One region of the Kitasatospora sp. NPDC029312 genome, then DNA from elsewhere that is predicted to be linked to it. Evidence: riboswitches for the same ligand, from Rfam matches in the RefSeq annotation. Region 1 holds a riboswitch; the other holds the start of a gene.

The links. Region 1 has a riboswitch for glycine ahead of gcvP (aminomethyl-transferring glycine dehydrogenase). Riboswitches for the same ligand answer to the same signal wherever they lie in the genome.
Region 2: linked by a shared signal. The riboswitch ahead of gcvT (glycine cleavage system aminomethyltransferase GcvT) and the one ahead of gcvP (aminomethyl-transferring glycine dehydrogenase) in region 1 are both predicted to bind glycine.

Annotation. Positions count from the first base shown of each region.
Region 1 is NZ_JBVHXY010000020.1:99,900-115,439, reverse strand. Features, by position in the region: gene ACZ4WV_RS18600 (DNA polymerase IV) at 1-261, shown strand, start outside; gene ACZ4WV_RS18595 (MFS transporter) at 434-1,924, opposite strand; gene ACZ4WV_RS18590 (PRC and DUF2382 domain-containing protein) at 2,088-3,152, opposite strand; glycine riboswitch at 3,377-3,480, shown strand; glycine riboswitch at 3,482-3,614, shown strand; gene gcvP (aminomethyl-transferring glycine dehydrogenase) at 3,717-6,617, shown strand; gene ACZ4WV_RS18580 (DUF5999 family protein) at 6,785-6,976, opposite strand; gene ACZ4WV_RS18575 (hypothetical protein) at 7,458-8,030, opposite strand; gene ACZ4WV_RS18570 (glutamate-cysteine ligase family protein) at 8,405-9,910, shown strand; gene ACZ4WV_RS18565 (CPBP family intramembrane glutamic endopeptidase) at 9,987-10,775, shown strand; gene ACZ4WV_RS18560 (HAD domain-containing protein) at 10,753-11,325, opposite strand; gene ACZ4WV_RS18555 (dienelactone hydrolase family protein) at 11,519-12,220, opposite strand; gene ACZ4WV_RS18550 (sugar porter family MFS transporter) at 12,308-13,720, opposite strand; gene ACZ4WV_RS18545 (FMN-binding negative transcriptional regulator) at 13,835-14,494, opposite strand; gene ACZ4WV_RS18540 (pyridoxamine 5'-phosphate oxidase family protein) at 14,510-15,199, opposite strand; gene ACZ4WV_RS18535 (aminotransferase class I/II-fold pyridoxal phosphate-dependent enzyme) at 15,235-15,540, shown strand, end outside.
Region 2 is NZ_JBVHXY010000002.1:315,727-331,266, forward strand. Features, by position in the region: gene ACZ4WV_RS02880 (EamA family transporter) at 1-137, shown strand, start outside; gene ACZ4WV_RS02885 (L-serine ammonia-lyase) at 181-1,548, opposite strand; gene glyA (serine hydroxymethyltransferase) at 1,735-3,015, opposite strand; gene gcvH (glycine cleavage system protein GcvH) at 3,146-3,520, opposite strand; gene gcvT (glycine cleavage system aminomethyltransferase GcvT) at 3,642-4,763, opposite strand; glycine riboswitch at 4,995-5,099, opposite strand; gene ACZ4WV_RS02905 (enhanced serine sensitivity protein SseB C-terminal domain-containing protein) at 5,330-6,115, shown strand; gene ACZ4WV_RS02910 (enhanced serine sensitivity protein SseB C-terminal domain-containing protein) at 6,232-7,158, shown strand; gene ACZ4WV_RS02915 (ABC transporter permease) at 7,615-8,604, shown strand; gene ACZ4WV_RS02920 (ABC transporter substrate-binding protein) at 8,657-10,429, shown strand; gene ACZ4WV_RS02925 (ABC transporter permease) at 10,528-11,538, shown strand; gene ACZ4WV_RS02930 (ABC transporter ATP-binding protein) at 11,535-12,605, shown strand; gene ACZ4WV_RS02935 (ABC transporter ATP-binding protein) at 12,640-13,686, shown strand; gene ACZ4WV_RS02940 (trimeric intracellular cation channel family protein) at 13,765-14,424, shown strand; gene ACZ4WV_RS02945 (IclR family transcriptional regulator) at 14,330-15,106, opposite strand; gene ACZ4WV_RS02950 (cysteine desulfurase family protein) at 15,275-15,540, shown strand, end outside.

The DNA of each region.
Region 1 (15,540 bases):
CCGGAGGAGGTCGTGGTGCGGCGCTGGCTGCCCGGACAGGACGTCCACCACGGCGAGTTCGGGCCGGGGTGGGTGCAGGGCAGCGGGGTCGGGCGGGTCACCGTACGGTTCGAGACGCCCTGGAGCGGACCGGGGCGGGTGCGGACCTTCGCGGTCGACGACCCGGCGCTGGAACCGGCCCGGCCGCTGCCGCTGCGGCAGGTGGAGGGCGGCGCGGACGAGGCGGAGGGCGCGGAAGGGCCGGAGCCTTCGGAAGGCTGAGGCGCTCGGGCCCGTGGCGGCTGATGGGCTCTGGCCGTGGAACGGCCCCACCCGGTGGTCACCGGGTGGGGCCGCATACCGTGCCGGACTCCGCGCGTTCGTGATGCCCTCGCGACGTGCGGAGGCCGGGGGCCGCGCGCCCTGTCCCTGAGCGCGCGGGCCGGACGCCTCGTCAGGCGTCGGTCTTGACCAGCTGGGTGCTGGAGTCCTGCGGGGCCGAGCCGCCCGGGGCGGCCGCGACCGGCTTGGCGGTGCGGATCAGGAACGGGACGGCACCGGCGACGATGCAGACCACGGCGGTGGCCCAGAAGGCGTGCTTGTAGGCGTCCAGGGTGGGCAGCAGCACCTGGATCTTGATCGGCAGCTTCATGGTGTCGCCGGTCAGGATCGCCGTCATCACGGCGGTGCCGATCGCGCCACCGACGGTGCGCAGCACGGAGTTCATGCCGTTGGCGATGCCGCTCTGCTCGACCGGGACGGCGCCGTTGATGAAGGCCGGCATCGCGGCGAAGGCGAGGCCGATGCCGAGGCCGAAGATGGCGGAGGCGGTGTAGATGTCGCCCTCGTGGCTGTGACGCAGGGCCAGGTAGGCCATCGCGATGGCGCCGAGGACACCACCGAGGACCAGCGGCAGACGGGGGCCGCGGCGGGCGATCAGCATGGCGCCGAGCGGGGCGGCCACCATCGAGCCGATCGCGGACGGCAGCAGCATCACGCCGGCGTGCAGGACGGTCGCGGTGAAGCCGTAGTGGGCCAGCTTCTCCGGGGTCTGGGAGAAGTTGCTGATGACCATGAACGAGCCGTACATGCCGAAGCCGATGAGCAGACCGGCCAGGTTGGTGAAGGCGACGGCCGGGCGGGACATCATCTTCAGGTCCACCAGCGGGTGCGCGACCTTGGTCTCGATGATGCCCCAGACCAGTGCGACCACGGCGGCGACGGCGAACAGGCCGAGGGTCTTGGTGGAGGTCCAGCCCCAGTGGTTGCCCTGGCTGACCGCGACCAGCAGGGCGGAGAGCCAGGCGGCCAGGGTGATCGCGCCGAGCGGGTCGGCGCCGCCGTCCTTGTCGGTGACCGGGTCGGACGGGACACGCAGGGCCACCAGGGCGATCGCGATCAGGCCGAAGACCAGGCCCATCCAGAAGATCGACTTGTAGTTCCAGTGCTCCAGCAGGAGGCCGGTGGCCACCAGGCCGAGGCCGGAGCCGACGCCCATCGAGGCGCTGATGGCGGCGACGCCGCCGGTCACCTTCCGCTTGGGCAGCTCGTCGCGGACGATGCTGATCGCCAGCGGCATCACGCCACCGCCGGCGCCCTGCAGGACGCGGGCGACGACCAGCCAGGTGAAGGAGTGGGTGCTGACCGCCAGGGCGGATCCGGCGACCAGGCCGGCCAGCGAGATGAGCAGCATGGGCTTACGGCCCCGGAGGTCGCCGAAGCGGCCCAGCAGAGGAGTCAGCACGGCTGCGGAGAGCAGGTTGGCGGTCATCAGCCAGGTGATGTTGGACGTGGAGACGTCCAGTTCCTTGGCCAGCGAGGGCAGGATCGGGACGACCGCGGTCTGCACCACGCTGAACGACAGCATCGCCAGGATGAGGGCCGGCAGGACCCGGGCGCTGCTCTGCTTCTCGGCCGCGGTGGTGGGCTGTGGTGCCTCACTCACGGTTGCTTCCTCCCGTACATAGTGAATGAACTGAAGTAAATATGCCCGGAGATACTTCAGAGTGTCAAATATCGAGCGGTTAAGGTTTGGCAAAGCGGGGTAGTGGGGCCGGACACGACGAGGGCCCCGGAGGGATTCCGGGGCCCTGGGGGAGTCGCGGGGGTCAGACGATGGGGTGCGGGGAGTCGTGGTGGGCGCCGTTCGTGGCCGGGGCGCTGTCGTCGTGGATCTCGACGTGCTCGCGGCGCAGTTCGTCCTGGACGACCTCCTCGGCGGTGTAGCGCTCGACGACCAGGCGCACCCGCTCGATCGGGGCCAGGTACTTGCGGACCACGGGGCGCTCCTCGCGGAGGGTGACCTCCTCGACGTCCTCGGCGATCTCCTTGTCGCTCAGGGTGGCGCGCTCGGCGTCGCTGACCGGCACGCGCTCCACGCGGACCCGCTCGCGGACCACCGGGACGCGGCGCTCGACCTGCTCGCTGGTCACGTACTTGCGCAGCTTCGCGGTGCCCAGGACGTGCCACTCGGTGGTGATGTCGAGCCGCTCCTCGCGACAGGTGATCTCGACCGGGGCCGTCAGGGCCGAGGTGCCGGCCTCGGCGGAAGGCGCGGGCGCCGGCGCGGGGGTGGGCACGGGGGCGGGCGCGGCCGGCGCGGGCTGCGGCCTCGGCTCGACGAGCGGGGCGGCCGCCATGGCGGGGGCGGAGGGGGTCGGCACGTGGGTCTCCGTGGTGGTGGTGTCGGTGCCGACGGTGCCGGGGGCGGCGACCGCGGTCGGACCCGGCTCGGCGGAGTGGAAGGCGAACGGCGTGGCGGTCGTGGTGGCCGCCGCCGCGACGACCGGCGTGTTGCCGAAGTCGAGGTCGGGCTGGTGGGCGGTCCGGGCGGGCTCCTCGGTGGCGGCGTGGGCGTCCACCGGGGTGTCGAGGCCGTAGTAGCGGTAGAGCTGGAGCTCCTGGGCCGGCGACAGGTGCTGGCCCACGCCGAAGTCCGGCGACTCCTTGACCAGCGACTTGTCGTAGGGCACCCGGAGCTCGTCACCCGAGAACTCGCTCGTGGTGAGCGGGACGAAGGCGTCCCGGCCGAAGATGCCGGTCCGCACGGCCGCCCATTCGGGCTGGCCGGTCGAGTCGTCCAGGTACACCTCGTCGACCGTGCCGATCTTGTCGCCGTTGCGGTCGACCGCCTTGTGGCCGATGAGATCCCGGGGGTCGATGTCGGTCTGCACTCTTTCCTCCAGTCCGCTGCGCCTACGGAACTCCCGCAGGTACGGCGGTCGGAGCACCCGTCCCGTCCGCCACTTCACACCAAAAGGCATGAATGGGACCGACGCGACCGGGGTGCGCCGGACGGGCTTGGTGCTGGGCCGTCCGGGGGACGCGCGTAGACCTCGAGTGACCAGACGCACCCGTGATCGGAAGGCCTCCCGCTGGTACCCTGGGCGGCGACCGCCGAGCCCGCTCGGGAGAGTCCACGACCGCGAAAACCGCTGGTCGGGGCGCCGAAGGAGCAAACCCTCCCCGGAATCTCTCAGGCATCCGTACCGTGCGGGCTAGGTCACTCTGGAAAGCAGGGCAGGATCGCCGGCGCGGAAGCCGACGATCACCACCCTCACCGACGGTGCAAGCCGACGAAGCGCCGACAGCGCGACGTGCGGGCGAAGCTCTCAGGTCCCGATGACAGAGGGGGAGGCCTTTCGGGTTCGTCCGCCCGAGCCGTTCCGCCGTCCGCAGCGGAAGGCCCGTCGGCGTGCGTGCCCCCGCCGGTCCGTGACCAGGAGGCCTCGACCACCATGAACGCCCAGCCGAACGCGGGACGCCCCACCGGCGCCTCGACCCTCACCGAGCTCGAGTCGGCCAGCCCCTTCGAGAACCGCCACATCGGCCCCGACGCCGCCGCCCAGGAGAAGATGCTGGCCTCCGTCGGCTACGGCTCCCTGGACGAGCTCGCCGCCACCGCCGTTCCCGAGGCGATCCGCTCCATCACCGCCCTGGACCTGCCCGCCGGCCGCAGCGAGGCGCAGGTCCTCGCCGAGCTGCGCGAGCTGGCGAGCCGCAACCAGGTGCTCCAGCCGATGATCGGCCTGGGCTACTACGGCACCTTCACCCCGCCGGTGATCCTGCGCAACGTCATGGAGAACCCGGCCTGGTACACCGCCTACACCCCGTACCAGCCGGAGATCTCGCAGGGCCGCCTGGAGGCGCTGCTCAACTTCCAGACCCTGGTCTCCGACCTGACCGGCCTGCCCACCTCCGGCTCCTCGCTGCTGGACGAGGGCACCGCGGCCGCCGAGGCGATGGCGCTGGCGCGCCGTGTCACCAAGGTCAAGGGCGGCGTCTTCCTGGTCGACGCCGAGACCCTGCCGCAGACCATCGCCGTGATCAACACCCGCGCCGTGCCGACCGGTGTCGAGGTCGTCGTCGCGGACCTGTCCGACGGCATTCCGGCCGAGGTCGCCGAACGCGGCGTCTTCGGCCTCCTGCTGCAGTACCCGGGTGCCACCGGCGTGGTCCGCGACCTCGCCCCGGTGATCGAGCAGGCGCACGGGCTGGGCGCGATCGTCGCCGTGGCCGCCGACCTGCTGGCGCTGACCCTGCTCAAGTCCCCGGGTGCGCTGGGCGCCGACATCGCCTGCGGCACCTCGCAGCGCTTCGGCGTGCCGATGGGCTTCGGTGGCCCGCACGCCGGCTACCTGTCGGTGCGCGCCGAGTACGCCCGCTCGCTGCCCGGCCGCCTGGTCGGCGTTTCCGTCGACGCCGACGGCAACCGCGCCTACCGCCTGGCGCTGCAGACCCGCGAGCAGCACATCCGCCGCGAGAAGGCCACCAGCAACATCTGCACCGCCCAGGTGCTGCTCGCCGTGATGGCCTCGATGTACGCCGTCTACCACGGCCCGGACGGCCTGGCCGACATCGCCCGGCGCACCCACCGCTACGCCGCCGCTCTCGCCGAGGGCCTCCGGGCCGGCGGCGTCGAGCTGCTGCACGGCGAGTTCTTCGACACCGTCACCGCCGTCGTCCCGGGCCGCGCCGCCGAGATCGCCGCCGCCGCCCGCACCCACGGCATCAACGTCCACCAGGACGGCGCGGACCGGATCTCCGTCTCCACCGACGAGACCACCACCCGCGAGCACCTGGCCGGCGTCTGGGCCGCGTTCGGCGTCCCCGCCGTGGAGGTCGCCGAGGCCGCCGAGACGCTGCCCGCCGCGCTGCTGCGCGAGGACGAGTACCTGACCCACCCCGTCTTCCACAGCCACCGCTCGGAGACCGCCATGCTGCGCTACCTGCGCCGCCTGTCGGACCGGGACTACGCGCTCGACCGCGGCATGATCCCGCTGGGCTCCTGCACCATGAAGCTCAACGCGACCACCGAGATGGAGGCGGTGACCTGGCCGGAGTTCGGCCAGCTGCACCCCTTCGCGCCGATCGACCAGGCCCAGGGCTACCTGACCCTGATCCGCCAGCTGGAGCAGCAGCTGGTCGAGGTCACCGGTTACGACGCCGTCTCGATCCAGCCGAACGCCGGCTCCCAGGGCGAGCTGGCCGGCCTGCTGGCCGTCCGCGCCTACCACCACGCCAACGGCGACACCCAGCGCGACGTCTGCCTGATCCCGTCCTCCGCGCACGGCACCAACGCCGCCTCCGCGGTGATGGCCGGCATGCGCGTGGTCGTGGTGAAGACCCTGGTCGACGGTGACGTGGACGTCGAGGACCTGAAGGCCAAGATCGAGCAGCACCGCGACAACCTGTCCGTGCTGATGGTCACCTACCCGTCGACCCACGGCGTTTACGAGACCCAGATCACCGAGATCTGCGCCCTGGTGCACGAGGCCGGCGGCCAGGTGTACGTGGACGGCGCCAACCTGAACGCCCTGGTCGGCCTGGCCAAGCCGGGCAAGTTCGGCGCGGACGTCTCGCACCTGAACCTGCACAAGACCTTCTGCATCCCGCACGGCGGCGGCGGCCCGGGCGTCGGCCCGGTCGCGGTGCGCGCCCACCTGGCGCCGTACCTGCCGAACCACCCGCTGCAGGAGGAGGCCGGCCCGGCCACCGGTGTCGGCCCGATCTCGGCCGCGCCCTGGGGCTCGGCGGCGATCCTCCCGATCTCCTGGGCGTACGTGCGGCTGATGGGCGGCGAGGGCCTGAAGCACGCGACCCAGGTCGCGGTGCTGAACGCCAACTACATCGCCAAGCGGCTGGCGCCGCACTTCCCGGTGCTCTACACCGGCCCGGGCGGGCTGGTCGCGCACGAGTGCATCATCGACCTGCGCCCGCTGACCAAGGAGACGGGCGTGACGGTGGACGACATCGCCAAGCGCCTGATCGACTACGGCTTCCACGCGCCGACGATGTCCTTCCCGGTGGCCGGCACGCTGATGATCGAGCCGACCGAGTCCGAAGACCTGCACGAGATCGACCGGTTCTGCGACGCGATGATCGAGATCCGCTCCGAGATCGACAAGGTCGGCTCGGGCGAGTGGGCGGCCGAGGACAACCCGCTGCGCAACGCCCCGCACACCGCCGCCACCCTGGCCGGCGACTGGGCGCACGGCTACTCGCGGCAGGAGGCGGTCTTCCCGGCCGGCGTGAACCCGGCGGACAAGTACTGGCCGCCGGTGAGCCGGATCGACGGGGCGTACGGCGACCGCAACCTGGTCTGCTCCTGCCCGCCGCTGGACGAGTACGGCGTCTGATCCCAGAACGGCGTCTGATCCCAGGGCGCGTACACAGGGCAGGGCCCCGGCAGAACGCTTCTGCCGGGGCCCTGTCCTGGGCGGCCCGGGCGTGCCCGATGCCGGTCAGTCGTTCCGGCGCCGGCCGGTCGTTCCGGCGCCGGCCGGTCGTTCCGGCGCCGGAGGTCTCAGGCCGCGTGGGCGACGGGGCGGCGCGGCGCGATCACCCGGCCGTCGGGCAGCAGCTCTCCGGTGTCCTCGAACAGGACGACGCCGTTGCAGAGCAGGCTCCAGCCCTGCTCCGGGTGGCAAGCCACCGGCACGGCCGCCTCGCGGTCCTCGGACTCGGCCGACGGGCATTCAGGACGGTGCTGGCACATACGCGTACCCTCGCTTCGCTCTGCGATCCTCCCCGTGGTGCGGTCCCGGAGGGTGCTGCCGTCCGGGGCCGCCGCGGTAGTCGGATCCTGTCCGCTACGCCGACCAGGTGTGGACCGGCGCTCAAGTGGGTAGGACAGGTGGTCCTTCCACGCTGGTTCCCAGTGTCGGCATCTGCGGACGCGCGCGCAGCGATTTGGTGACATGCGCCACAAGTCCCGGGCAGAGATCACCCGTTCAGGTGGGCCCGGGAGCAAAACACGCACCGATGGGCCAGTCGTGAGATGGCCTGGTGGGGCCATTGCGGATGGCCCCTGCGGGTGGTGGCCATTCGGGTGAGGCCCGGGGCGCGGGCGCGCATGGGGTCGGCCTGAGGCCCGGCCTGACGAAAGAGCCTGACGCAGGGCCTCACGCAGGGCGTGGTGAAGGGCCGCCGGGCGGGTGGCCCGGCGGCGGTGGACGGGGCCGCGCGGTAGCGCGGTCTCAGGTGGAGCCGAGCAGCACCGGCCGGGAGAGCGGGGCGCGGACGAGCAGCGGCAGCAGCTCGTCGGCCGGGTGGGCGCGGTGCGCGGTGACGCCGAGCGGAGCCGGGGCGAGCGGGATCAGCAGGTCGCCGGGCGGGCCGGCGTCGGGGCTGTGCAGCCAGAGCGCCGTCGCGTACTGGCCGGGGAAGGTGAGCAGCCGGGGCTGGCAGCGGACGCGGGAGCTCTGGGCGAGCTGCCAGGCCTCGCGCAGCGCGCGGACGGTCGACGAGAGGTAGGGGCCGGCGGTGAAGTGGGAGAAGGTGTGGCCTTCGGGGCTCTGCACCACCTCGGCGGCGGCGGTCACCTCGGCGCCGTCCTTGATCAGGAAGCGCCAGCCGGTCCGGCGGGCGGCGGTGAGCTCGGGGCGTGGCCCGTCCAGGACGTGCACCGCGAGCGGATGCGCGGGGAGCAGTGGTCCGGTCGGGTGACGCAGCGCTGCGGCGGCGGGCTGGCGCAGGGCGGTGTCCGAGTCGAGCGCGCCCAGGACCGCGCGCAGGGCGCTCGGTGGGGGCTGGGGGGTTTGCAGGGTCATGGCGGGGTCCGCCTCTCCAAGCGAGATCGGCGTGCGAGTGCGGCATACCGGCGTGGCGCGGTGCGTCGTCGGTGACGGGCCTGGCCGTGTCCGGTTGTGCAAGATCGCGGAGCCGGCGCGGTCGCCGCCGTCGAGGAGTGCCTCGTGGCGGGAGGAACCGGCCGGAGCGCAGTGCGGATTCCTCGAATTCATCGAACAAATGCGCAGGGTGATCTGTTTATCACAGGCCGTGGCGTCGGGCAAGTCCACAGATGCACTGAATGGGCGTCAGTTCCCTTGCATTGCAAGCCAGTACAAGCATTCGGGTATCGATCTTCGAGGTGGGCATGATGCTGGCACGGTCGGACGGCCGGGTGGGTCAGGAGGAGGGGACCGTGGGCGAGAAGGTCGTGGCGACTCGGGCGGATCTGGCGGACCGGCAGCAGTACCGGCTCAAGCTCCAGGCCTGCCTCGACGCGCTCGGGCGGATGCTGCGCGAGGACCGCTTCGACCGGCCGCGGGCGGTGATGGGCCTGGAGATCGAGCTCAACCTGGCCGACGAACAAGGCCTGCCGGTGATGCGCAACGCCCAGGTGCTCAGCGAGATCGGCTCCAGCGACTTCCAGACCGAGCTGGGCCGGTTCAACATCGAGGTGAACATCGTGCCGCATCGGCTCTGCGGGCACGTCTTCGAGGAACTGCGCGAGGAGATCGACACCGGGCTGCGCTACGCGGACCGGCGGGCGGTCGAGGCCGGCGCCCGGATCGTCATGGTGGGCATCCTGCCGACCCTGGAGCACGACCACACCGGGCTGGACGCGATGAGCCACAACCAGCGGTACAGCCTGCTCAGCGACCAGATACTGGCCGCCCGCGGCGAGGACATCGCGCTGGACATCGAGGGCGTCGAGCACCTCCAGCTCGAGTCGATCACCATGGTGGCGGAGGCCGCCGCGACCTCGCTGCAGCTGCACCTGCAGGTGACGCCGCAGCGGTTCTCCTCGGTGTGGAACGCCGCCCAGGCGATCTGCGGCCCGCAGCTGGCGATGGGCGCGAACTCCCCGTTCCTGTTCGGCCGAGAACTGTGGCGGGAGACCCGACCGGTGCTCTTCCAGCAGGCCTGTGACACCCGTTCGGCCGAACTCAAGGCCCAGGGCGTGCGTCCGATCACCTGGTTCGGCGAGCGCTGGGTGGACTCGGTGTACGACCTGTTCGAGGAGAACCTGCGCTACTTCCCGGGACTGCTGCCGATCTGCGACGACGAGGACCCGATGAAGGTGCTGACCTCCGGCGGGGCGCCCAGGCTCGCCGAGATGCGGTTGCACAACGGCACCATCTACCGGTGGAACCGGCCGATCTACGACGTGTCGGGCGGGGTGGCGCACCTGCGGGTGGAGAACCGGGTGCTGCCGGCCGGGCCGACGGTGGCCGACACCCTCGCCAACGCCGCCTTCTACTACGGGCTGGTGCGGGTGCTCGCCGAGCAGCCCCGGCCGGTCTGGACCCGGCTGCCGTTCGAGCGGGCGGACGAGAACTTCCGCCAGGGCGCCCGGTACGGCATCGACGCGGTGTTCCAGTGGCCGCGCTCCGGCCGGGCCGGCCGCGGTGGCGGGCTGCAGACGATCTCCGCCGTCGACCTGGTGCTGGGCGAACTGCTGCCGATGGCCTACCAGGGGCTGGACGAGTGGGGTGTCGAGCCCGCCGACCGGGACCGCTACCTGGGGATCATCGAGCAGCGCTGTCTGCGCCGGACCAACGGCGCGGCCTGGCAGAGCGCCACCTTCCACCGGCTGCGCGAGCAGTACGGGATGGACCGGCCGGCCGCGCTCGCGGCGATGACCAGGCGCTACGCGGAGCACATGCGCGGCGGCGAGCCGGTGCACACCTGGCCGGTGGGGTAGCCCGGCCGCTGTGTCAGGATGATCGCTCCGGCGGTCGGCCGACGGCCGGAGCGATCATCCGTCCGCTGGAGCGCCCGTGATCACCCGCCCGACCGCGCCGGAGACCGAGCAGACCACCCGCCGGCTGCTCGGCGTGGAGCTGCTGATCGTCCTCGGGCTCTCCCTCGGGGCCAGCGGGATCAGCGCGCTGATCAGCTTCGCGGGCTCGCTCACCGAACCGCTCCAGCTCGGCCAGCAGGTCGCCACGCTGAACGCCTCCCGCGCGCCCGGGCGGCCCTGGCTGGACCTGGTGTGGCAGCTGTACTACATCGGGCGCGGACTGATGCCCGTCGTTCTGGTCGGCTACCTGCTGGTGCGCGAGGGCACGTCGTTGCGGGTGCTGGGCTTCGACCTCGGGCGGAAACTGGGCGACCTCGGCCGGGGGGCGGCCGTCGCGGCGGCGATCGGGGGCACCGGACTGGCGCTGTACCTGGCCTCGCAGGCGGCCGGGTACAACCTGACGGTCGCGCCCTCGGGCCTGCCGGACGTGTGGTGGCGGGTGCCGGTGCTGGTGCTGTCGGCCTGGCAGAACGCGATCCTGGAGGAGGTCGTCGTCCTCGGCTATCTGCTGCGCCGACTGGGGCAGTCGGGGTGGTCCTGGCCGGCCGCGCTGGTGACGAGTTCGGTGCTGCGCGGCTCGTACCACCTGTACCAGGGGGTCGGCGGGCTGGTCGGGAACATGGTGATGGGGGCGGTGTTCTGCCTGCTCTACCGGCGCTGGGGGCGGGTGATGCCGCTGGTGGCGGCGCACGCGCTGATCGACACGGTGGCCTTCGTCGGGTACGCGCTGCTCGCCGGGCACGTCAGCTGGCTGCCGACCCCCTGACGGCGGAGCTCCCGAGCGCGGATCCGCCGAGCGGGGCTGGGCCGACCGTCGGCGACTGACCGCGCGGCGGCCGGGCCAGCAGCCGGTCGACGTGCCGGCGCTCCAGACCCTGGCCCGGGTCGATCGGCAGCAGCAGCCGGTCGCGGCGCCAGAGCGACCTGCGGACCAGCCGGGGCGGGATGACGTCGTCCACCCAGGCGAACGGACGGCCTCCGGCGTAGCGCAGCAGCGGCGCCCACTTGCGGGCGGAGAACAGCTCCATCAGCGGGACGCGTGGGTCTCCGGGCTGTGGGACGTATCCGGTGAAGCGCACGAAGGGCAGCGGGTCCAGGCCGATCGCCGGGGCGATGTGGGTGTTGGCGTGCTCCTCCCAGGTGGTGGCCCAGACCAGTTCGTAGGTGCCGGCGAGTTCGCGCAGCCACTGGCCGTGCTTGGCGGCGAGCAGGACGGCGTAGCCGAGCAGGGTGTGGGAGTCGAACCCGGCGTCAGGGTGCGGACAAACCGGGTTCAGCACTCCGTCGACGTCCAGGAACAGCAGTGGCTTCGGCACCGGTGGCCCCCAAGTGGATGGTGTGTCCTACCCGGTGGGACGAACCGGGGGCACCACTGGTTGCTCGGCGGCAGGCGCACGCGGGGCGCACAGGGCGCTCACGACGCGGGCGCGGGCGCGTGGACGGGCTCCGGTGCGTCCTGGGTGCCACGGCGGCCGCCCCGGCCCGGCTCGCCCAGGGGGCGGGGCGCCGTCAGCCGAGGTGGCCGTGGAGGAAGGTGACGGTGCGCCGCCAGGCGATCCGGGCCTGCAGGGCGTCGTAGGTGCCGAGGGTGTTCTCGTCGTTCATGAACGCGTGCCCGGCCGGGTAGAAGTGGATCTCCGGCCGGACGTCGGTGGCCTCACCGATCCGGATCGCGGCCTCGTCCACGGCGGACATCGGGATCGAGCCGTCGAGCTCGCCGAAGTGCCCGAGGACGTGGGCCGTCAGACCGCGGTAGTCGAAGTCCGGGTCCGGCGGGAGGCCGTAGAAGGAGACGACGGCGGCCACGTCGTCCCCGCACCGGGTGGCCAGCAGCAGGGCGAAGCCGCCGCCCATGCAGAAGCCGACCGCGCCGACCGCGTCACCGACCACGCCGTCCAGGGACAGCAGGTGGTCGACGGCGCCCGAGAGGTCCTCGACGGCCCGCTCGACCGGCAGCTCGCGCTTGAGGCGCGCGGCCTCGGCGCGGTCGTGGGTGGTGGCGCCGCCGAACAGGTCGGGGGCGAGGACGGTGAACCCCTCGGCGGCGAAGCGGTCGGCCATGTCCGCGATGTGCGAGGTGAGCCCCCACCACTCCTGCACCACGACCAGTCCCGGCCCGACCCCCTGCGGAGGGCGGGCCAGGTACCCGTGAGCCGTGCGGCCGTTGCTCGGGAAGGTGACGTTCTGCCGGGAGCCGCGCTGGTCAGGCATGGCTTCCTCTCGGTGGGTCGGGCCGCGCGCGGCATGGGTGCGTGCGGCGTGGGCGCGTGCGACGTCGTGCGTGCGGGGGCAGGCTGCTCAGCCCATCTCCTCCAGGGCGCGGCCCTTGGTCTCCCTGATGCAGAAGGCCACGAACGGGATGGAGAGCAGCGCGAAGGCCGCGTAGATCACGTACGTCGCGGCGAGGTTCCAGTCGGCGAGGTCCGGGAAGCTGACGGTGATCGCCCAGTTGGCGATCCACTGGGCCGAGGCGGCGACCGACAGGGCCAGCGCGCGGATCCGGTTGGGGAACATCTCGCCGAGCAGCACCCAGACCACCACGCCCCAGGAGAAGGCGAAGCAGAGCACGAAGACGTGCGCGGCGACCAGCGCGACGGTGGCGTGGGTGTTGTCGAGGGTCGCGGTGTCTCCCGTGCCGTGCCGGTAGGAGAACGCCCAGGCGGCCGCGCCCAGCGCGATCGCCATGCCGGTGGAGCCAGCCAGGGCCAGCGGCTTCCGGCCGATCCGGTCCACCAGTCCCATCGCGATCACCGTGCCGACCACGTTGATGATCGAGGTGGAGAGGCTGATCAGCAGCGAGTTGGACTCGTTGATGCCGACCGACTGCCACAGGAAGGAGGAGTAGTAGAAGATCACGTTGATGCCGACGAACTGCTGGAACACCGAGGCGCCGATGCCGACCCAGACGATCGGCAGCAGGCCGAAGCGGCCGCCGAGCAGGTCCCGCGGCCGGGGCTTGTGGGTGGACGCCAGCACCCCGCGGATCTCCGCCACCCGGGCGTCCAGGTCGACGGCCTCGCCCTCGACCTCGACCAGCACCTTGCGGGCCTGCGCCTCGCGGCGGTCGGCGATCAGATAGCGCGGGGACTCCGGGATGGCCAGCGCCATCAGGCCGTACACCAGGGCTGGGATGGTCTCGACGCCGAGCATCCACTGCCAGGCCTGGACGCCGCCGAGGTGGCCGGTGGACTCGCCGCCGGCGGCCTGGTTGAGCGCCCAGTTGGCGAGCTGGGAGACGGTGATGCCGAGCACGATCGCCATCTGCTGGAAGGAGGCGAGCCGGCCGCGGTAGGCGGTCGGGGCCACCTCGGCGATGTAGGTGGGCGCGATCACCGAGGCGATGCCGATCGCGATGCCGCCGATCACGCGCCAGCAGGCCAGCACCTCGATGTTCGGCGGGAACATCGAGCCGATGCCGCTGGCCGCGAACAGCACGGCGGCCAGCAGCATCGTGCGCACCCGGCCCAGGTGGTCGGCCAGCCGGCCGGCGGCCACCGCGCCGACGGCCGAGCCGAGCAGCGCGATGGCCACCACGAACGCGGTGGTGCCGTGGCCCACCGCGAAGTGCTTCTGGATGCCCGTCACCGCGCCGTTGATCACCGCGCTGTCGTAGCCGAACAGGAAGCCGCCCATGGCGGCCGCCGCGGAGATGAACACCACGTGCCCGAGGTGGGCCTCGCCGGAAGCCCGCTGATGGTGGATTGTGGACACACACGCTCCCCGAAGTCGACGGGCCCGCACCGACGGCAGGGCAGGGCTCGTCTCACATTCGAGCAGCGCGGCGGCCGAGCCGCCTCAGTTGAGGGCCGAACGGGTGACGCCGGGTCAGTCCTCGGCGCGCCCCGCGGCCGTGCGCCGTTGGTGACGCCGCAGCAGTTCCGTCCGGGCGCCGGCGTAGTGGTCGCGGCCGCGACCGGGGCCGGCGGCGCGTTCGGCGAGGCGCTCGGCGATCGCGTGCTGCGCCTCGGCGGGCTTCTTGTCGTCGTACTTGAACTTGGCCCGCACCTCCCGCACCGTCAGCCGGAGTCCGCGCAGCCCGGGCAGCTGCCGGGCGAGCTCGCCCCCGCCGGGGACCACCCGGACCTCCGGGGTCTCCGGCTGGAAGTGCGCCAGCTGGCGGTTGAGGATCTCCGCCTTGCCCGCGGCGGACTCGACGATCTCGGCGGTGCAGTGGAAGTGGACCGAGGCGTAGTAACTGGTCGGCGTGCCGGGCGCACCGCGCCAGTGGCCGGGGGCGAAGGCGTAGCCGTCGGTGACCGCGAGGGTGACGTTCGGATCGGCCCGGACGGCGGCCAGCAGCGGGTTGGGAGCCGCCAGGTGGAGCAGGATCTCACCGCGCTCGGCGTCCAGCAGGAAGTGCGTCGGGACCAGCACCGGGCCCGCGTCGGGGCCGCCGTTGGCGGCGAGCAGGCCGAAGTCGCGGCCCTGGGCCAGCCAGGCGCGCCATTCGTCCTCGTCCCCGCGGTCCCAGGACCTGATCAGCATCGGAACGACCCTTTCTCAGCGGGGGTAGCCGCGCAGGTGCGCGGGCAGCGGGACGGACTCGTCGTACGGAACGGGCGTGCCGTGCACGGTGGTGACCGGGATCAGGCCGGACCAGTACGGCAGGTCGGCATCCTCGGGGTCGTCGTCGGCGCCGTCCGCACGGGTCTTGGCCGAGACCTCGTCCAGCTCCAGCCGGATCACGGCCGTCGCGGCGAGTTCCTTGGCGTTGGCCGGGCGGACCTCGCCGGAGCGGCCGGGGACGGCGTGGTCGACCAGGGCGGCCAGTGCGGCGTCCAGCTCCTCGGGGTCGGTGACCTGGTGGGCGGTGCCGTGGGCGACCACCGAGCGGAAGTTGACCGAGTGGTTGAAGGCGGACTTGGTCAGCACCAGGGCGTCGACCTGGGTCACGGTGACGCAGACCGGCATGCCCTGGTCGGCGGAGGCGCCGCGCAGCGGACGGCTGCCGGTGGAGCCGTGGACGTACAGCCGGCTGCCGACCCGGGCGAAGATCGTCGGCAGCACGACCGGGGCACCGTCGGCCACGAAGCCGAGGTGGCAGATGTAGGCGCTGTCGAGGATGGCGTGGATCGCCTCCCGCTCCCAGGTGGCGCGGTCCTTGTACCGGGTCGGGGTGGTGCGGGGGGTGCGGGAGTAGGTGGCGCCGCTGCTGGGCTGCGTGGCGCCGTCGGTCGGCGTGTCCGGCATGACAAACCTCTATGTACTAGTGCATAATCTACTTTGTGCTAGGAGACTATCCGCTGAAAGGGCGTCGCGCCAGCGAAATCGCGGCCCACGTCGAGCAGGGCGTGAGCAGCGGGCGGCTCGCGCCCGGAACGGCCCTGCCCCCGCTGCGCGACCTGGCCGCCGAACTCGGCGTCAACCCCAACACCGTGGCCGCCGCCTACCGGCTGCTGCGCGACCGGGGCGTGATCGAGACGGCCGGCCGCAAGGGCAGCCGCATCCTGCCCCGCCCCGCGCTCACCCCCCGCGACCAGATCCGCATCCCCGTCCCCCCGCACGCCCGCGACCTGTCCGCCGGCAACCCG
Region 2 (15,540 bases), on a different contig from region 1:
CCGCCACCACCCTCACCCTCGCCGAACCCGCCGTCGCCGCCGTCCTCGGCGTCGCCGCCCTGGGGGAGCGGCTGCCGGCGCTCTCCTGGTGCGGCCTCGCGGTCCTGGCCGGCGGCCTGGCCTTCCTCGCCGGGTAGCCGGGCCGGCGGCCCCGGGGCGGACGGCCCGGGGCCGCCGGGATCAGCACTCGATGACGTTAACGGCGAGGCCGCCGCGGGAGGTCTCCTTGTACTTGATCTTCATGTCGGCCCCGGTCTCCTTCATCGTCTTGATCGCCTTGTCCAGCGAGACGTGGTGCCGCCCGTCGCCGCGCAGGGCCATCCGGGCCGCGGTGACGGCCTTGACCGAGGCCATGCCGTTGCGCTCGATGCAGGGGATCTGGACCAGGCCGCCGACCGGGTCGCAGGTGAGGCCGAGGTTGTGTTCGATGCCGATCTCGGCGGCGTTCTCGACCTGCTCGGGGGTGCCGCCGAGGACCTCGGCGAGGCCGCCGGCGGCCATCGAGCAGGCGGAGCCGACCTCGCCCTGGCAGCCGACCTCGGCGCCGGAGATGGAGGCGTTCTCCTTGAAGAGCATGCCGATGGCGCCCGCCGCGAGCAGGAAGCGGACGATGCCGTCCTCGTCAGCACCCGGGATGAAGTTCAGGTAGTAGTGCAGGACGGCCGGGATGATGCCCGCCGCGCCGTTGGTCGGCGCGGTGACGACCCGGCGGCCGGAGGCGTTCTCCTCGTTGACCGCCATGGCGTAGAGGGTCACCCACTCCATCGCGTTGGCCGGACCGATCCCCTCGGCGCGCAGCGCCCGGGCCGCGGCGGCGGCGCGGCGGCGGACCTTCAGGCCGCCCGGCAGGATGCCCTCGCGGGTCATGCCGGCCCGCACGCACTCCTGCATCACGGACCAGATCTCCAGCAGCCCGGCCCGGATCTCCGCCTCGCTGCGCCAGGCCTTCTCGTTCTCCAGCATCAGGCCGGAGATCGACAGCCCGGTCTCCCGGGTGAGCCGCAGCAGCTCCTCGCCGGTGCGGAAGGGGTAGCGCAGCACGGTGTCGTCGGGCTTGACCCGGTCCGCGCCGATCGCGTCCTCGTCCACGACGAAGCCGCCGCCGACCGAGTAGTAGGTCTTCTCCAGCAGCGTGGAGCCGTCCGCCGCGAACGCCCACAGGGTCATGCCGTTGGCGTGGTACGGCAGCGAGCGGCGCCGGTGCAGGACCAGCTGGCTGTCGGTGTCGAAGTCGATGGGGTGCTCGCCGAGCAGGGTGATCCGCTTCTCGGCGGTGATCCGCTCGACGTCCTTGTCGGCCTGGTCGACGTCGACGGTGCGCGGCGAGTTGCCCTCCAGGCCCAGCAGGACGGCCTTCGGGGTGCCGTGGCCGTGGCCGGTGGCGCCCAGCGAGCCGTACAGCTCGGCGCGCACGGCCGTGACCCGGGGCAGCAGGCCTTCCGAGCGCAGCCGGCGGGCGAACATCCGGGCCGCGCGCATCGGGCCGACGGTGTGGGAACTCGACGGGCCGATGCCGACGGAGAAGAGGTCGAAGACGCTGATGGCCACGGGGACGTCCTTGTCTGGTCTCGTGGAAGGACTGTGCTGCGGAAGGGGCGGGGCGGGGGCCGACACGGGACGGGGCACCGCGCGCACTGTCCAGTGTGCGCGGTGCCCCGGAGTCCCAGGTGCACCGGCGGAGTGAGGCCGGTCACCCGGGGCGGCCCTGTGCCCGGTGAACCGGACGGGGCCGGATCACTCCTGGTTGGCCAGGTTCGGGTAGAGCGGGTACTTCTCGGCCAGCGCGGTGGCGCGGGCCCTGAGGCCGGCGGCGACGGTCTCGTCGAAGGCGGGCTTGAGCGCCTCGGCGATGATGTCGGCGACCTCGCGGAAGTCCTCGGCCCGGAAGCCGCGGGTGGCCAGGGCCGGGGTGCCGATGCGCAGGCCCGAGGTGACCATCGGCGGGCGCGGGTCGTTCGGGACGGCGTTGCGGTTGACCGTGATGCCGACCTCGTGCAGGCGGTCCTCGGCCTGCTGGCCGTCGAGCCGGCTGTTGCGCAGGTCGACCAGGACCAGGTGGACGTCGGTGCCGCCGGACAGCACCGTGGCGCCGGCCTCGGCGACGTCCTCGCGCAGCAGGCGCTCGGCGAGGATCCTGGCGCCCTCGAGGGTGCGCTGCTGGCGCTCCTTGAACTCCTCCGAGGCGGCGACCTTGAAGGCGACGGCCTTGCCCGCGATCACGTGCTCCAGCGGACCGCCCTGCTGGCCGGGGAAGACCGCGGAGTTGATCTTCTTGGCGTGCTCGGCCTTGGACAGGATGACGCCGCCGCGCGGGCCGCCCAGGGTCTTGTGGGTGGTCGTGGTGACCACGTCCGCGTAGGGCACCGGGTTCGGGTGGAGCCCGGCGGCCACCAGGCCGGCGAAGTGCGCCATGTCCACCATGAGCAGGGCGCCGATCTCGTCGGCGACCCGGCGGAACTCGGCGAAGTCCAGCTGGCGCGGGTAAGCGGACCAGCCGGCGATGATCAGCTTCGGCTGGTGCTCCTTGGCCAGGCGCTCGACCTCGGCCATGTCGACCTGGCCGGTCTTCTCGTCCACGTGGTACGCGACCACGTTGTAGAGCTTGCCGGAGAAGTTGATCTTCATGCCGTGGGTCAGGTGACCGCCGTGGGCCAGGTTCAGGCCCAGGATGGTGTCGCCCGGCTGGATCAGCGCGAACATCGCGGCGGCGTTGGCCTGCGCGCCCGAGTGCGGCTGGACGTTGGCGTGCTCGGCGCCGAACAGGGCCTTGACGCGGTCGATCGCGATCTGCTCGACCACGTCGACGTGCTCGCAGCCGCCGTAGTAGCGGCGGCCGGGGTAGCCCTCGGCGTACTTGTTGGTGAGGACCGAGCCCTGGGCCTCCATGACCGCCACCGGGGCGAAGTTCTCGGAGGCGATCATCTCCAGGGTGGTCTGCTGGCGGTGCAGCTCGGCGTCGACCGCGGCGGCGATCTCCGGGTCGAGGGCGTGCAGGGACTGGTTGAGAACCGTCATGGTGTGGTCTTCCCGGGAGGAGGAGGATCAGGGGTGCCGTGCGAGCGCGCCCTCGCAAGGGGTGGTGCCGGGTGACGGCCGGGCGGTGGGGCGGGCCGGCGTGCGCGCGGCCCGCCCGGTCACGAACGGGTCAGGCCTTGACGAAGGCGTCGTACTCGTCCGCGCTGAGCAGCTTGCCGGTGGACTCCACCCGCACCTTGAACAGCCAGCCGCCCTCGAAGGGGGCGCTGTTGACCAGGCCGTTGTCGTCCAGGACGTCCTGGTTGACCTCGGTGACCTCGCCGGTCACCGGGGAGTACAGGTCGCTGACCGACTTGGTGGACTCCAGCTCGCCGCAGGTCTCGCCGGCGGTCACGGTGTCGCCGACCTCGGGCAGCTGCACGTAGACGATGTCACCGAGCGCGTCGGCGGCGTGCTGGGTGATGCCGATGGTGGAGACACCGTCATCAGCGGCGGTCAGCCACTCGTGCTCCTCGGTGTACTGCAGGTGCTGGGGGTTGCTCATGGCGTCATTCTCCAGGATGGGAAGCGGGTACGACGAAGCGGGCCGCCACGCGGACGGCTTCGACGTGCGGGTATGGGGAAAGCGGGTGCCGGCCGGGCCGCGCGGGCCCGGCCGGACGGACTCAGCGGGCGCGCTTGTAGAACGGCAGCGCCACGACCTCGACCGGCTCGTGCGTGCCGCGCACGTCCACCGCGACGGTGGTGCCGGGGGCGGCGTGGGCGGCGTCGACGTAGGCCATCGCGATCGGCTTGCCCAGCGTCGGGGACGGCGCGCCCGAGGTGATCCGGCCGATCGGGGCGCCCTCGGTGGAGACCACGGTGTACTCGGCGCGCGGCACCCGCTTGCCCTCGGACACCAGGCCGACCAGCACCTTCGGCGGGTTGGCCTCCGCCGCGGCGGCCGCCTGCTCCAGCGCCTTGCGGCCGACGAAGGCGCCGTCGTTGGTGGTCTTGTCGAAGCGGACGACCCGGCCCAGGCCCGCGTCGAAGGGGGTGAGGTCGGTGGACAGCTCGTGCCCGTACAGCGGCATGCCCGCCTCCAGGCGCAGGGTGTCGCGGCAGGACAGCCCGCACGGCACGAGGCCGCGGCCCTCGCCGGCGGCGGTCAGCGCCTGCCAGACGTCCTCGGCGTCGCCCGGGTGGCAGAAGATCTCGAAGCCGTCCTCGCCGGTGTAGCCGGTACGGGCCAGCAGCACCTCGCGGTCGGCCACCCGGGCCGGGAGGATCGCGTAGTACTTCAGGCCGGGCAGGTCGGCGTCCGTGGTCCCGGCCAGGATCGCGGTGGACTCCGGGCCCTGGACGGCGATCAGCGCGTAGGTGTCGCGGTCGTCGGTGACGACGGCGTCGAAGCCCTTGGCGCGGGCGATCAGCTCGTCCAGGACCAGCTGGGCGTTGGAGGCGTTGGCGACGACCAGGAAGGCGTCCTCGCGCAGCCGGTAGACGATCAGGTCGTCCAGGATGCCGCCGTCCTCGGCGCAGATCATGGTGTAGCGGGCGCGCAGCACGCCGAGCGCGGAGACGAAGCCGACCAGCGCGTGGTCCAGCATCTCGCCGGCCTGCGGGCCGGTGACGGTGATCTCGCCCATGTGCGAGAGGTCGAACAGACCGGCCTTGGTGCGGACGGCGAGGTGCTCCTCGCGCTCGCTGCCGTAGCGCAGCGGCATGTCCCAGCCGGCGAAGTCGGTCATGGTCGCGCCGAGGGCGCGGTGCAGCGCGTCGAGCGCGGTCAGGCGGAGGGACGACATGGCCAGGAACTCCTCGGTCGGGGCACTCAGGGGTGCACGCGCCGGGACCGGACCCGCTCGGGGACCGACCCTGCGCGCGGGCATGCGGCGGCGTGGGTCTCCCCATCTGTCGTCGAACCTGAGAGCTTCACCGCCCACCTGCCCGCAGCTGTTTCCAGCATCCAGGACAGCATGGCGGCTTGCACCGTGGGTGGGCGCGCGACAGGGCCGAGCGCCACTTTCCAGATGTGCCTAACCCGTGCGGTAGGGGGGCCTGAGAGATTCCGGGGAGGACTTGCTCCTTCGGCGCCGGCCGTACCGCCTGAGCGGCACTCCGGGCTCTCCCGCGCGGGTTCGAGCGGCCGGTATGGAGTTGTGGGGGCCCGCGGCGCATGCCGTCGGACGCGCACATCATGGCACGTCCACGCGCGCGGGGGGAGGGGGGCCCGGTCACCCCGCCCGATACCGAACCCCTGCGCCACCCGTGCCCCACCGGCACCCTGCCCGCGGCCTAGACTTCTGCGCGTCGGCGCAGCAGTGGGCGGCCGACCGGCACGAGGGCGGATCGGCGGCGCATGGAGTACCCGGTGGAGCAGCAGCAGGGGTGGGGCGGGCCGGAGTCGGTGCCGCCGGGCGGCGCCTGGCCGGCCAACGAGCTGGAGCAGGTGCTGACGGCCGCGCTGGGCGACCCGGGCGCGACGCCGCGGGTGATCGAGGTGCTGGCCCGCAGCCAGGTGTGGATCCCGCTGCCGGCCGGGGGCGATCCGGCCGGGCAGTCGCTGGACCTGCCGACCGTCGAACTGGCCGGGGAGCCGTACGTGCCGGTGTTCTCCTCACAGGAGGTGTTCCTGCAGCAGGCGCCGGGGATGGCCTTCGCGATAGCGCCGGCCTGGGAGTTCGCCCGAGGACTGCCGCTGGGCGTGGGCATCGCGGTCAACCCCGAGGCCGCGGTGGGCATCCCGGTGCCGCCGCAGGGCGTGGCCGAGCTGCGCCGCGGGCCGCGGGAGGACCGCTGGGAGCAGCAGCCGGCGGCGCCGACCGGCGGCCGGGTGGCGCTGCGCGAGCCGGTGCCGGGGGAGGACCCGGAGTACTTCCTGGCCGCCTGCCGGGCCGAACTGTCGGCCCTGCCGGGAGTGCTGACCGCGCGCCGGGCACTGGCCAGCATCGAGGGCGAGCCGACCGTGATGTTCGTGGGCGTCCAGTTGGATCCGGCCGCCCCGGCGGACCCGGGCGCGGTGAACGAGGCGCTCGGCCGGGCGCTGGGAACCGCGCCGCTGCCGGGCGGCGTCCACCTCGTGCTGCTCGACCTCGCCGAGGACCCGGTGGTCGAGTGGTTGCTCACCCGGGTACTGCCTTTCTACACGCGGATGTGAGCGGGGATCGTTCGTGAGCACGTCGCCGTGGCGGCGGCCGGTGCCGCGCCATAGGGTGCGTGCAGACGGCTGACGGGCCGGCTGGGTTGAGGAAAGAGGCGCGGCGAGGTGGGCGCATGAGTGCGGGAGCGGGAAGCGGTGGGCCGGGCCCCTGGGGCCAGGCGCCGGCCGGGCGCCCGGCGGATCCGGGCGCGCTGGAGCGCGCCCTGCGCGACGTCGCGCCGGAGCGTTACGACGCGTACGAGCGGCTGCTGCACGCGCTCGCCGACGGCCAGGTCTGGATGCTGCTCTGGCACGGCACGCCGGGCAGCCCGGACGCGCAGTACGGGAACATGGAGATCAGCGGCCACGGCTACGCGCCGGCCGTGACCTCGCCCGAGCAGCTGACGGCCTCCGGCTGGGCCCGAGCACACGAGGTCATCTCCGGGCGGGAGATCGCCGCCTCGCTGTACCGCACCCGCTGGGGCCTGTGGCTCAACCCGCACGCGCCCGGCGGCGGGGTCGGCGTGCCGTGGGCGGACCTGCGGCGGATCGCCGCCGGTCTGGACCGGCTGCCGGCCGGCCCCCTGAAGCTGAGCGAGCCGCAGGTGAACGCCCAGCAGTTCTTCGCGCTGCTGGAGCGGCAGGCCGGCGAGGTGCGCGCGGTGCGGGCGCTGCGCCGGGCCTGGGTGCGGCCGACGGTGGGGGAGCCGTACCTGGCGATCGGCCTGGACCTGTACGAGAGTTCGCCGCCGGCCGTGGAGGCGGTGCGGGCGCTGATGCAGCGGGCGATCGCGGTGGCGCCGGAGGGGCTCGCGGTGTCCACGGTGGCGATGGCGGACGAGTACGACCCGGTGGCGCTGTGGATGCGGGCCAACGCCCGGCCGTTCTTCGACCGGGAGGCGGGGCGGCCGCCGGCCGGCCCGTACCCGCCGGCGCCGTACCCGGCGCAGTCGCTGCCGGGGCAGCCGGCCGCGGCGTGGCCCTACGGCGCCCAGCCGCCCGCGCCGGGCTGGGGGCAGCCGCAGGCGCCTCGGTCGTGGCCCGGATACCCCGGACGCTGATTGCCGGAACAGCCGAAGGCATATTCGCGAAGCCGACTTGATTGACCATCAGGTCGGCTTCGGTGCTTTCCGGACGAATTTCCCGTCCCCGAAGTCCACCCATCTTGACATGCCTGTTACAGCCGTGTGAAGAGGGATATGCCGAAGACCGGGGACGTGCATGCACGCAGATCACAGTTGGGCATCTGTCGGTTGTCAGGGCTGGCGCAAGCCAGTTCGCATGACAGAGAGTTCTGCGCAACGCATCGCGCGTACTGGAAACCCCACAAAGGTGAGCGCGCACGCCGACAGCTCGACCACGCGACGCCCATCCCGCGTGGTGGCAGTGCCTGTGCACGACGCACTGCCGCGCGCACCCGCTCCTCCTAAGCACCTCCGCACGTCCGCAGCCGCACCGCCGAAGCCGGCGCCCGGCACCCGTGGGCCGGCCACCGTCGGCGAGGGGACCAACTGACCATGACCGCATCCGTGACCACCGCCGGGCACGAACCGGAGGCGCCAGCCACCGCGAGCCCGGCCAAGACGATCGAGGGCCGTTCCCTCGGTCGGATCGCCTGGACCCGCTTCAAGCGGGACAAGGCCGCCGTCGCCGGCGGCATCGTGGTGATCCTGCTGATCCTGCTCGCCGTGCTGTCCGGGCCGATCGAGGCCCTGTTCGGACTCGACCCCGACCAGCCGAACCCGGACCTGCTGGACGCCGACCTCGGCGGCCTGCCGCTCGGGGACTGGGGCGGGATGAGCGGGGACCACCTGCTCGGCATCGACCCGCTGCAGGGTCGTGACCTGCTCGCCCGGGTGGTCGACGGCTCCTGGGTCTCCCTCCTGGTCGCCTTCGGCGCGACCCTGCTGTCCAACACCCTCGGCACCGTGCTGGGCGTGATGGCCGGCTACTACGGCGGCTGGGTGGACAACGTGATCAGCCGCCTGATGGACGTCTTCCTGGCGTTCCCGCTGCTGCTCTTCGCCATCGCGATCTCCGCCTCGCTCCAGGGCGGCGCGTTCGGCCTGCACGGCCTCCCGCTGCACCTCATGGTGCTGATCTTCGTCATCGGCTTCTTCAACTGGCCCTACATGGGCCGGATCGTGCGCGGACAGACCCTCTCGCTGCGCGAGCGGGAGTTCGTCCACGCCGCCCGCAGCCTCGGCGCCCGCGGCCCGTTCATCCTGTTCAAGGAACTGCTGCCGAACCTGGTCGGGCCGATCCTGGTGTACTCGACCCTGCTGATCCCGACGAACATCCTCTTCGAGGCCGGGCTGAGCTTCCTCGGTGTCGGCATCCAGCCCCCGCAGTCCTCCTGGGGCGGCATGCTCGCCGACGCGAAGAACTACTACCAGGTGGACCCCCAGTACATGGTGGTACCGGGCCTGGCGATCTTCATCACCGTGCTCGCGTTCAACCTGCTCGGCGACGGGCTTCGTGACGCCCTCGATCCCAAGAGCAACTGACCCGGCGTCGGAATTCTCCTTCCTCCACATCCTCAAGGGGTTGATCTCACCCATGCGTAGGTCCCGTACCGTCGCGTTGACCGCCGCGGCCGCCGCCGTTGTCCTGGTCGTGACCGGCTGTTCGTCCAGCTCGAAGAGCGGCGACGGCAAGTCCTCCTCCGCCGGCTCGAACGACGGCAGTGGTGCCGACGCGGCCACCAAGCAGATCGTCAACGTCTCGGACAAGAAGGGCGGGACGGTCACCTACGAGATGAAGGGCACCCCGGACTCGCTCGACCCGGGCAACACCTACTATGCGTACATCTACAACTTCTCGCGCCTGTACGCCCGTTCGCTGACCACCTTCAACCCGGCGGCCGGCGCCGACGGCAACAAGCTGGTGCCGGACCTCGCCGAGTCGATGGGCAAGCCCAGTGCCGACGGCCTGACCTGGACGTACAAGCTGCGCGCCGGCCTGAAGTACGACGACGGCACGGCGATCACCTCCAAGGACGTCAAGTACGCCGTGGAGCGCTCGAACTTCGCGCCCGAGGTGAACTCGAACGGCCCGACCTACTTCCACGACCTGCTGGTCGACAACGCGACGCCGTACCAGGGTCCGTACAAGGACAAGGACGGCGGCCTGAACTCGATCGAGACGCCGGACGACACCACGGTCGTCTTCCACCTGAAGCACCCCTTCGCCGACTTCGACTACCTGGTCAGCGCCCCGCAGACCGCGCCGGTCCCGCAGGCGAAGGACACCGGTGCCGACTACGTGAAGCACATCGTGTCCTCGGGCTCCTTCAAGTTCGAGTCCTACGAGGACGGCAAGCAGGCCGTCCTGGTGCCGAACACCAACTGGGACAAGAGCACCGACCCGATCCGGAAGCAGCTGCCGGACAAGATCGTGCTCAAGATGAACATCGACCAGGCCACCATCGACAAGGACCTGCTGGCCGGCAACGCCCAGGTCGACCTGGTGGGCGGCGGCGTCGACCCGCAGACCCAGGCGCAGATCCTGCGCGACCCGAAGCTCAAGGCCAAGACCGACAACGCCTACGGCGGCCGGCTGGTCTACATGGCGATCAACACCAAGGTCGCGCCGTTCGACAACCTGGAGTGCCGCAAGGCCGTCCAGTACGCGATCGACAAGGTCTCGGTGCAGACCGCGCTCGGCGGCCCGATCCGCGGCCAGATCGCCAACACCGTCCTGCCGCCGGACATCCCGGGCCACCAGGACTTCAACCTGTACGAGACCAAGGACAACAAGGGTGACCAGGCCAAGGCCAAGGACTCCCTGAAGGCCTGCGGCAAGGACGGCGGCTTCACCACCGTCCTGTCCGCCCGCACCGAGCGCGCCACCGAGGTCGCCGCGGCCACCGCGATCCAGGCCCAGCTGAAGAACATCGGCATCAACGTCGAGATCCAGCAGTACCCGCAGGGCAAGTACCTGACCGACTCGGCCGGTGCCCCGCAGTTCACCCAGGACCACAACATCGGTCTGATGATGATGCAGTGGGGCGCCGACTGGCCGACCGGCTACGGCTTCCTGCAGCAGATCGTCGACGGCCGCGCCATCAAGCCGTCCGGCAACAGCAACCTCGCCCAGCTGGACGACCCGGCCGTCAACAAGCTGCTCGACGACGCCGCGGTCAACTCCGACCAGGCCGCCCGCGAGAAGATCTACGGCGACATCGACAAGAAGGTCATGGAGTCCGCCTCCTACGTGCCGCTGACCGACTTCAAGGTCTTCCTGTACCGCTCGGACACCGCCACCAACGTCGCCTCCACCTCGGCTTTCTCGGGTGAGTACGACTACCTGAACATCGGCACCACCAAGTAAGAGCCTGGCTCCGCATCCCTGAAGGCAGGTGAAGGCAGCGGCGCCCGCCGCCGTCCGGCAGACCCCGGACGGCGGCGGGCCGCCGGAGCCGCCCAACTGTGTTTGCCTACATCATCCGCAGGATCCTCGCGGCCGCGGTGCTGCTGCTGGTCGTCAGCGCGGTCACCTTCGCGATCTTCTTCCTGCTCCCGCGCTTCGCCGGCGAGACCACCGACCAGCTGGCCGCGCAGTACATCGGGAAGAACCCGTCGCCCGAGGCGATCGCGGCGGTCAAACAGAACCTCGGCTTCGACCAGCCGCTGTACACCCAGTACTGGCACTTCCTGAAGGGCCTGGTCAGCGGCGCCGAGTACAAGTTCGGGCCGGAACCGGCCACCTGCCACGTGCCCTGCTTCGGCTACTCCTTCAAGAACCACCTGGAGGTCTGGCCGGAGATGACCAGCCGGATCCCGGTCACCATCTCGCTCGCCATCGGCGCGGCGGTGCTCTGGCTGATCTCCGGCGTCACCACCGGTGTGATCTCCGCGCTCAAGCCGCGCTCGATCTTCGACCGGCTCTCGATGGGCGTCGCGCTGGCCGGCGTCTCGCTGCCGGTCTTCTTCACCGGCGCCCTGCTGCTGACGGTCTTCAGCTACGAGTGGCCGATCCTGGACAACCTCGAGTACGTCGACTTCACCTCCGACCCGCTGATGTGGGCCCGCAACCTGATCCTGCCGTGGATCTCGCTGGCCTTCCTCTACTCCGCGCTCTACGCCCGGCTCACCCGCGCCGGGATGCTGGAGACGATGAGCGAGGACTACATCCGCACCGCCCGCGCCAAGGGCCTGGTCGAGCGCAAGGTGGTCGTCAAGCACGGCCTGCGCTCCGCGCTCACCCCCATCGTCACCATCTTCGGCATGGACCTCGGCCTGCTGCTCGGCGGTGCGCTGATCACCGAACAGGTCTTCTCGCTCAAGGGCGTCGGCCAGTTCGCCGTCCAGGCGATCACCGACAACGACCTGCCCAAGGTCCTCGGCGTCACCCTGCTGGCCGCCTTCTTCATCGTCGTCTGCAACCTCGTGGTCGACCTCCTGTACGCCCTCGTCGACCCCCGCGTGAGGCTCTCGTGACCGAGCTCCAGAAGACCCCGGCGGACGCCGCGTCGCCCCCGTCGGGCGACCCGTTCCTCTCCGTCCGCGACCTGCGGATCCACTTCGACACCGACGACGGCCTGGTCCGCTCGGTGGACGGGGTCAGCTTCGACGTCCACAAGGGCCGCACCCTGGGCATCGTCGGCGAGTCGGGCTCCGGCAAGTCCGTCACCTCGCTGGGCATCATGGGCCTGCACCGCTCCAAGCGGGCCCGGATCACCGGCGAGATCCGGCTGGGCGGCGAGGAACTGATCGCCGCCGGACCGGACCGGGTGCGCCAACTGCGCGGCCGCGAAATGGCGATGATCTTCCAGGACCCGCTGACCGCGATGCACCCCTACTACACGGTCGGGCAGCAGATCGTCGAGGCGTACCGGGTGCACCACCCCCAGGCCTCCAAGAAGCAGGCCCGCACCCGCGCGATCGAGATGCTCGACCGGGTCGGCATCCCGCAGCCCGACCGCCGGGTGGACGACTACCCGCACCAGTTCTCCGGCGGCATGCGCCAGCGCGCGATGATCGCCATGGCGCTGGTCAACGACCCCTCGCTGCTGATCGCCGACGAGCCCACCACCGCCCTGGACGTCACCGTCCAGGCGCAGATCCTGGACCTCATCCGCGACCTCCAGGAGGAGTTCGGCTCCGCCGTCATCATCATCACCCACGACCTCGGGGTGGTCGCCGAGCTGGCCGACGACATCCTGGTGATGTACGGCGGCAAGTGCGTCGAGCGCGGCCCCGCCGACACCCTCTTCGACGCCCCCGAACACCCCTACACCTGGGGCCTGTTGGGATCGATGCCGCGGCTGGACCGGGAGCTGCAGGAGCGGCTCGTCCCGGTCCGGGGCACCCCGCCGAGCCTGATCAACGTGCCGTCCGGCTGCGCCTTCCACCCGCGCTGCCCGTACGCCCAGCTGACCGGCGGACGTTCCACCGACGAGGTCCCGGTGCTGGCCGAGGCCACGCCCGGCCACTTCGCGGCCTGCCACCTGCCGGCCGACGAGCGGCACCGCATCTTCGCCGAAGAGATCGCGCCCCGGCTGTGAGCCCGGCCTCGTACCACCTTTCTGGAGAGAACCGATGACGGACACTCAGGCGGCCGCGGTCCCCGCGCCCGCGCCCGCCCCCGAGCGCGAGCCGCTGCTGAAGGTGACCGGCCTGGTCCGGCACTTCCCGATCCGCGGCGGACTGCTGCGGCGCCAGACCGGCGCGGTGCGGGCCGTCGACGGCATCGACTTCACGGTCAACGCCGGCGAGACGCTGGGCGTCGTCGGCGAGTCCGGCTGCGGCAAGTCGACCATGGGCCGGCTGGTCACCCGGCTCGACGAACCCACCGGCGGGAAGATCGAGTTCGAGGGCACCGACATCACCCATCTCAGTGCCGGCGCGATACGGCCGATGCGGCGCGACATCCAGATGATCTTCCAGGACCCGTACTCCTCGCTGAACCCGCGGCACACCGTCGGCACCATCGTCAGCGCGCCGTTCAAGCTCCAGGGCGTGCAGCCCGAGGGCGGGGTCAAGAAGGCCGTCCAGGAGCTGCTGGAGCTGTGCGGGCTCAGCCCCGAGCACTACAACCGCTACCCGCACGAGTTCTCCGGCGGCCAGCGCCAGCGCATCGGCATCGCCCGGGCGCTCGCCCTGAAGCCCAAGATGATCGTCGCGGACGAGCCGGTCTCCGCGCTGGACGTGTCGATCCAGGCGCAGGTGGTCAACCTGCTGGACGACCTCCAGCAGGAGCTGGGCCTGACCTACCTGATCATCGCGCACGACCTCTCGGTGGTCCGGCACGTCTCGGACCGGGTGGCGGTGATGTACCTCGGCAAGGTCGTGGAGATCGCCGACCGGGACTCGCTCTACCGCAGCCCGATGCACCCCTACACCACCGCCCTGATGTCGGCGGTGCCGGTGCCGGACCCGCGCCGGCGCCAGCGTTCCGGGCGCGAGCGGATCCTGCTCAAGGGCGACGTGCCCTCGCCGATCAACCCGCCCAGCGGCTGCCGGTTCCGGACGCGCTGCTGGAAGGCGCAGGACGTGTGCGCCGCCCAGGAGCCGCCGCTGGTGGCGCTGAAGACCGGGCACCAGGTGGCGTGTCACTTCCCGGAGGGTAGCGAGGGGAGCGACTGACACAGCCCGGAGGGGGGTACGGGCACCTCCTGAGACCGCAGGCGGAGGGGAGGGTTCCGCACAGGTCATAGTTGTGGGGTGACCTCGCAGATCTTCCCCTCCGACGTGCAGCAGTCCCTCGACCTCGCCGGCATCTTCGTCTTCGCCCTCTCCGGTGGCCTGCTCGCCGTCCGCAAGAACATGGACATCTTCGGGATCTGCGTACTGGCGGAGGCCACGGCGCTCGGTGGCGGGGTGATCCGCGACCTGGTGATCGGGGCGACACCGGTGGCCGCCTTCAGCAACTTCGGCTACTTCGTGACGCCGCTCGCCGCCGGCCTGGTGGTGTTCTTCCTGCACCCCCAGGTCGAGCGGATCAACCGGGCGGTGCAGACCCTGGACGCCCTCGGCCTCGGCCTGTTCTGCGTCACCGGCACCGCCAAGGCCCACGACTACGGGCTCGGCGCGGCCGCGGCCGTCGCCCTCGGGATGGTGACCGCGGCCGGCGGCGGGGTGATCCGCGACGTGCTGGCCGGGGAGATACCCTCCCTGCTGCGCTGGGACCGGGAGATCTACGCCGTCCCGGCCCTGGTCGGCGCCGCCCTGGTGGCCCTGCTGATCGGCGCCGACCGCCTCACCGGGGCCACCGGCACCGCCGCCGCGCTCACCGCTTTCGGGCTGCGGATGCTCGCCCTGAAGTACGGCTGGCGTGCCCCGCGGGCCTGGCACCGCAACGGTTCTCGCACCAGCGAGGAGTAGGCGAGCCGCCGCACGCGAGCGAGATCGCCTCGGCCGTGCAGAGCAGCTCCGGCACCATCCGGGCCAGCTCGGCCGGCCGGACCTGGCTGGCCGGGGCGCTCAGCGCGCAGGCCGCGACCGTGCGCCCGCCGCTGCCCGCGACCGGCGCGGCCACGCAGGTCACCGGCTCGCGGTGCTCGGCCGACTCGGCCGCCCAGCCGCGCAGGCGCACCGCCGCCAGCTCGGGCGGCAGTTCGTCCTCGCGGGCGCCGTCCTCGGGCAGCCCGGCGAGCAGCACCCGGCCGACCGCCGTGCCGGTCACCGGCGCCCGGCGCCCGATCCGGGACGGCCGGGCCGCCCGGGGCCCGGCCACCTCGTCCAGGTAGAGCACCTCGCCGTCGTGCAGCACGGCCAGCTGGACGGTGTAGCCGCAGCGGGCGTTGAGTGCGGCCAGGTAGGGCGCGGCGACCTGCCGGACGTCGAAATCCTCCAGTGCCCGGTCGGCGAGCGAGAGCACCCGGCCGCCGACCCGGTAGCGCAGATCCGGCTGGCGCCGGACGAAGCCGTGCTCCTCCAGGGTGCGCAGCAGCCGCAGCGCGGTGGACTTGTGCACCCCGAGGCTGCCCGCGGCCTGCTCCAGCGAGAGCGGCCCCTCGCCGAGCGAGCCGAGCAGGGTCAGCGCGCGGTCGACCGACTGCGACATGACGCCCCCCTGGAACTCGCTTGAGAAGTGTCCGTCAGGCTAACCGCTGGGTGGCGCAGTGGTGCAAACCAGTGCCGGACGCCGCCGTCCGGCCGGGGCGCGTCCGGTGGCCGGATCGAGGCACCGACCCGGGGCCCCGATCGTGGCGCCCTCTACAATCGGATGGTTATGCCATACCTGGACCATGCGGCGACCACGCCGATGCTGCCCGAGGCGATCGCCGCGATGACGGCGCACCTGGGGGTGGTCGGCAACGCCTCGTCCCTGCACGCGGCCGGCCGCCGGGCCCGCCGGGTGGTCGAGGAGTCCCGGGAGTCGCTGGCCGAGTCGCTGGGCGCCCGTCCGAGCGAGATCGTGCTCACCGGCGGCGGCACCGAGTCCGACAACCTGGCCGTCAAGGGCCTGTACTGGGCCCGCCGGGACGCCGACCCGGC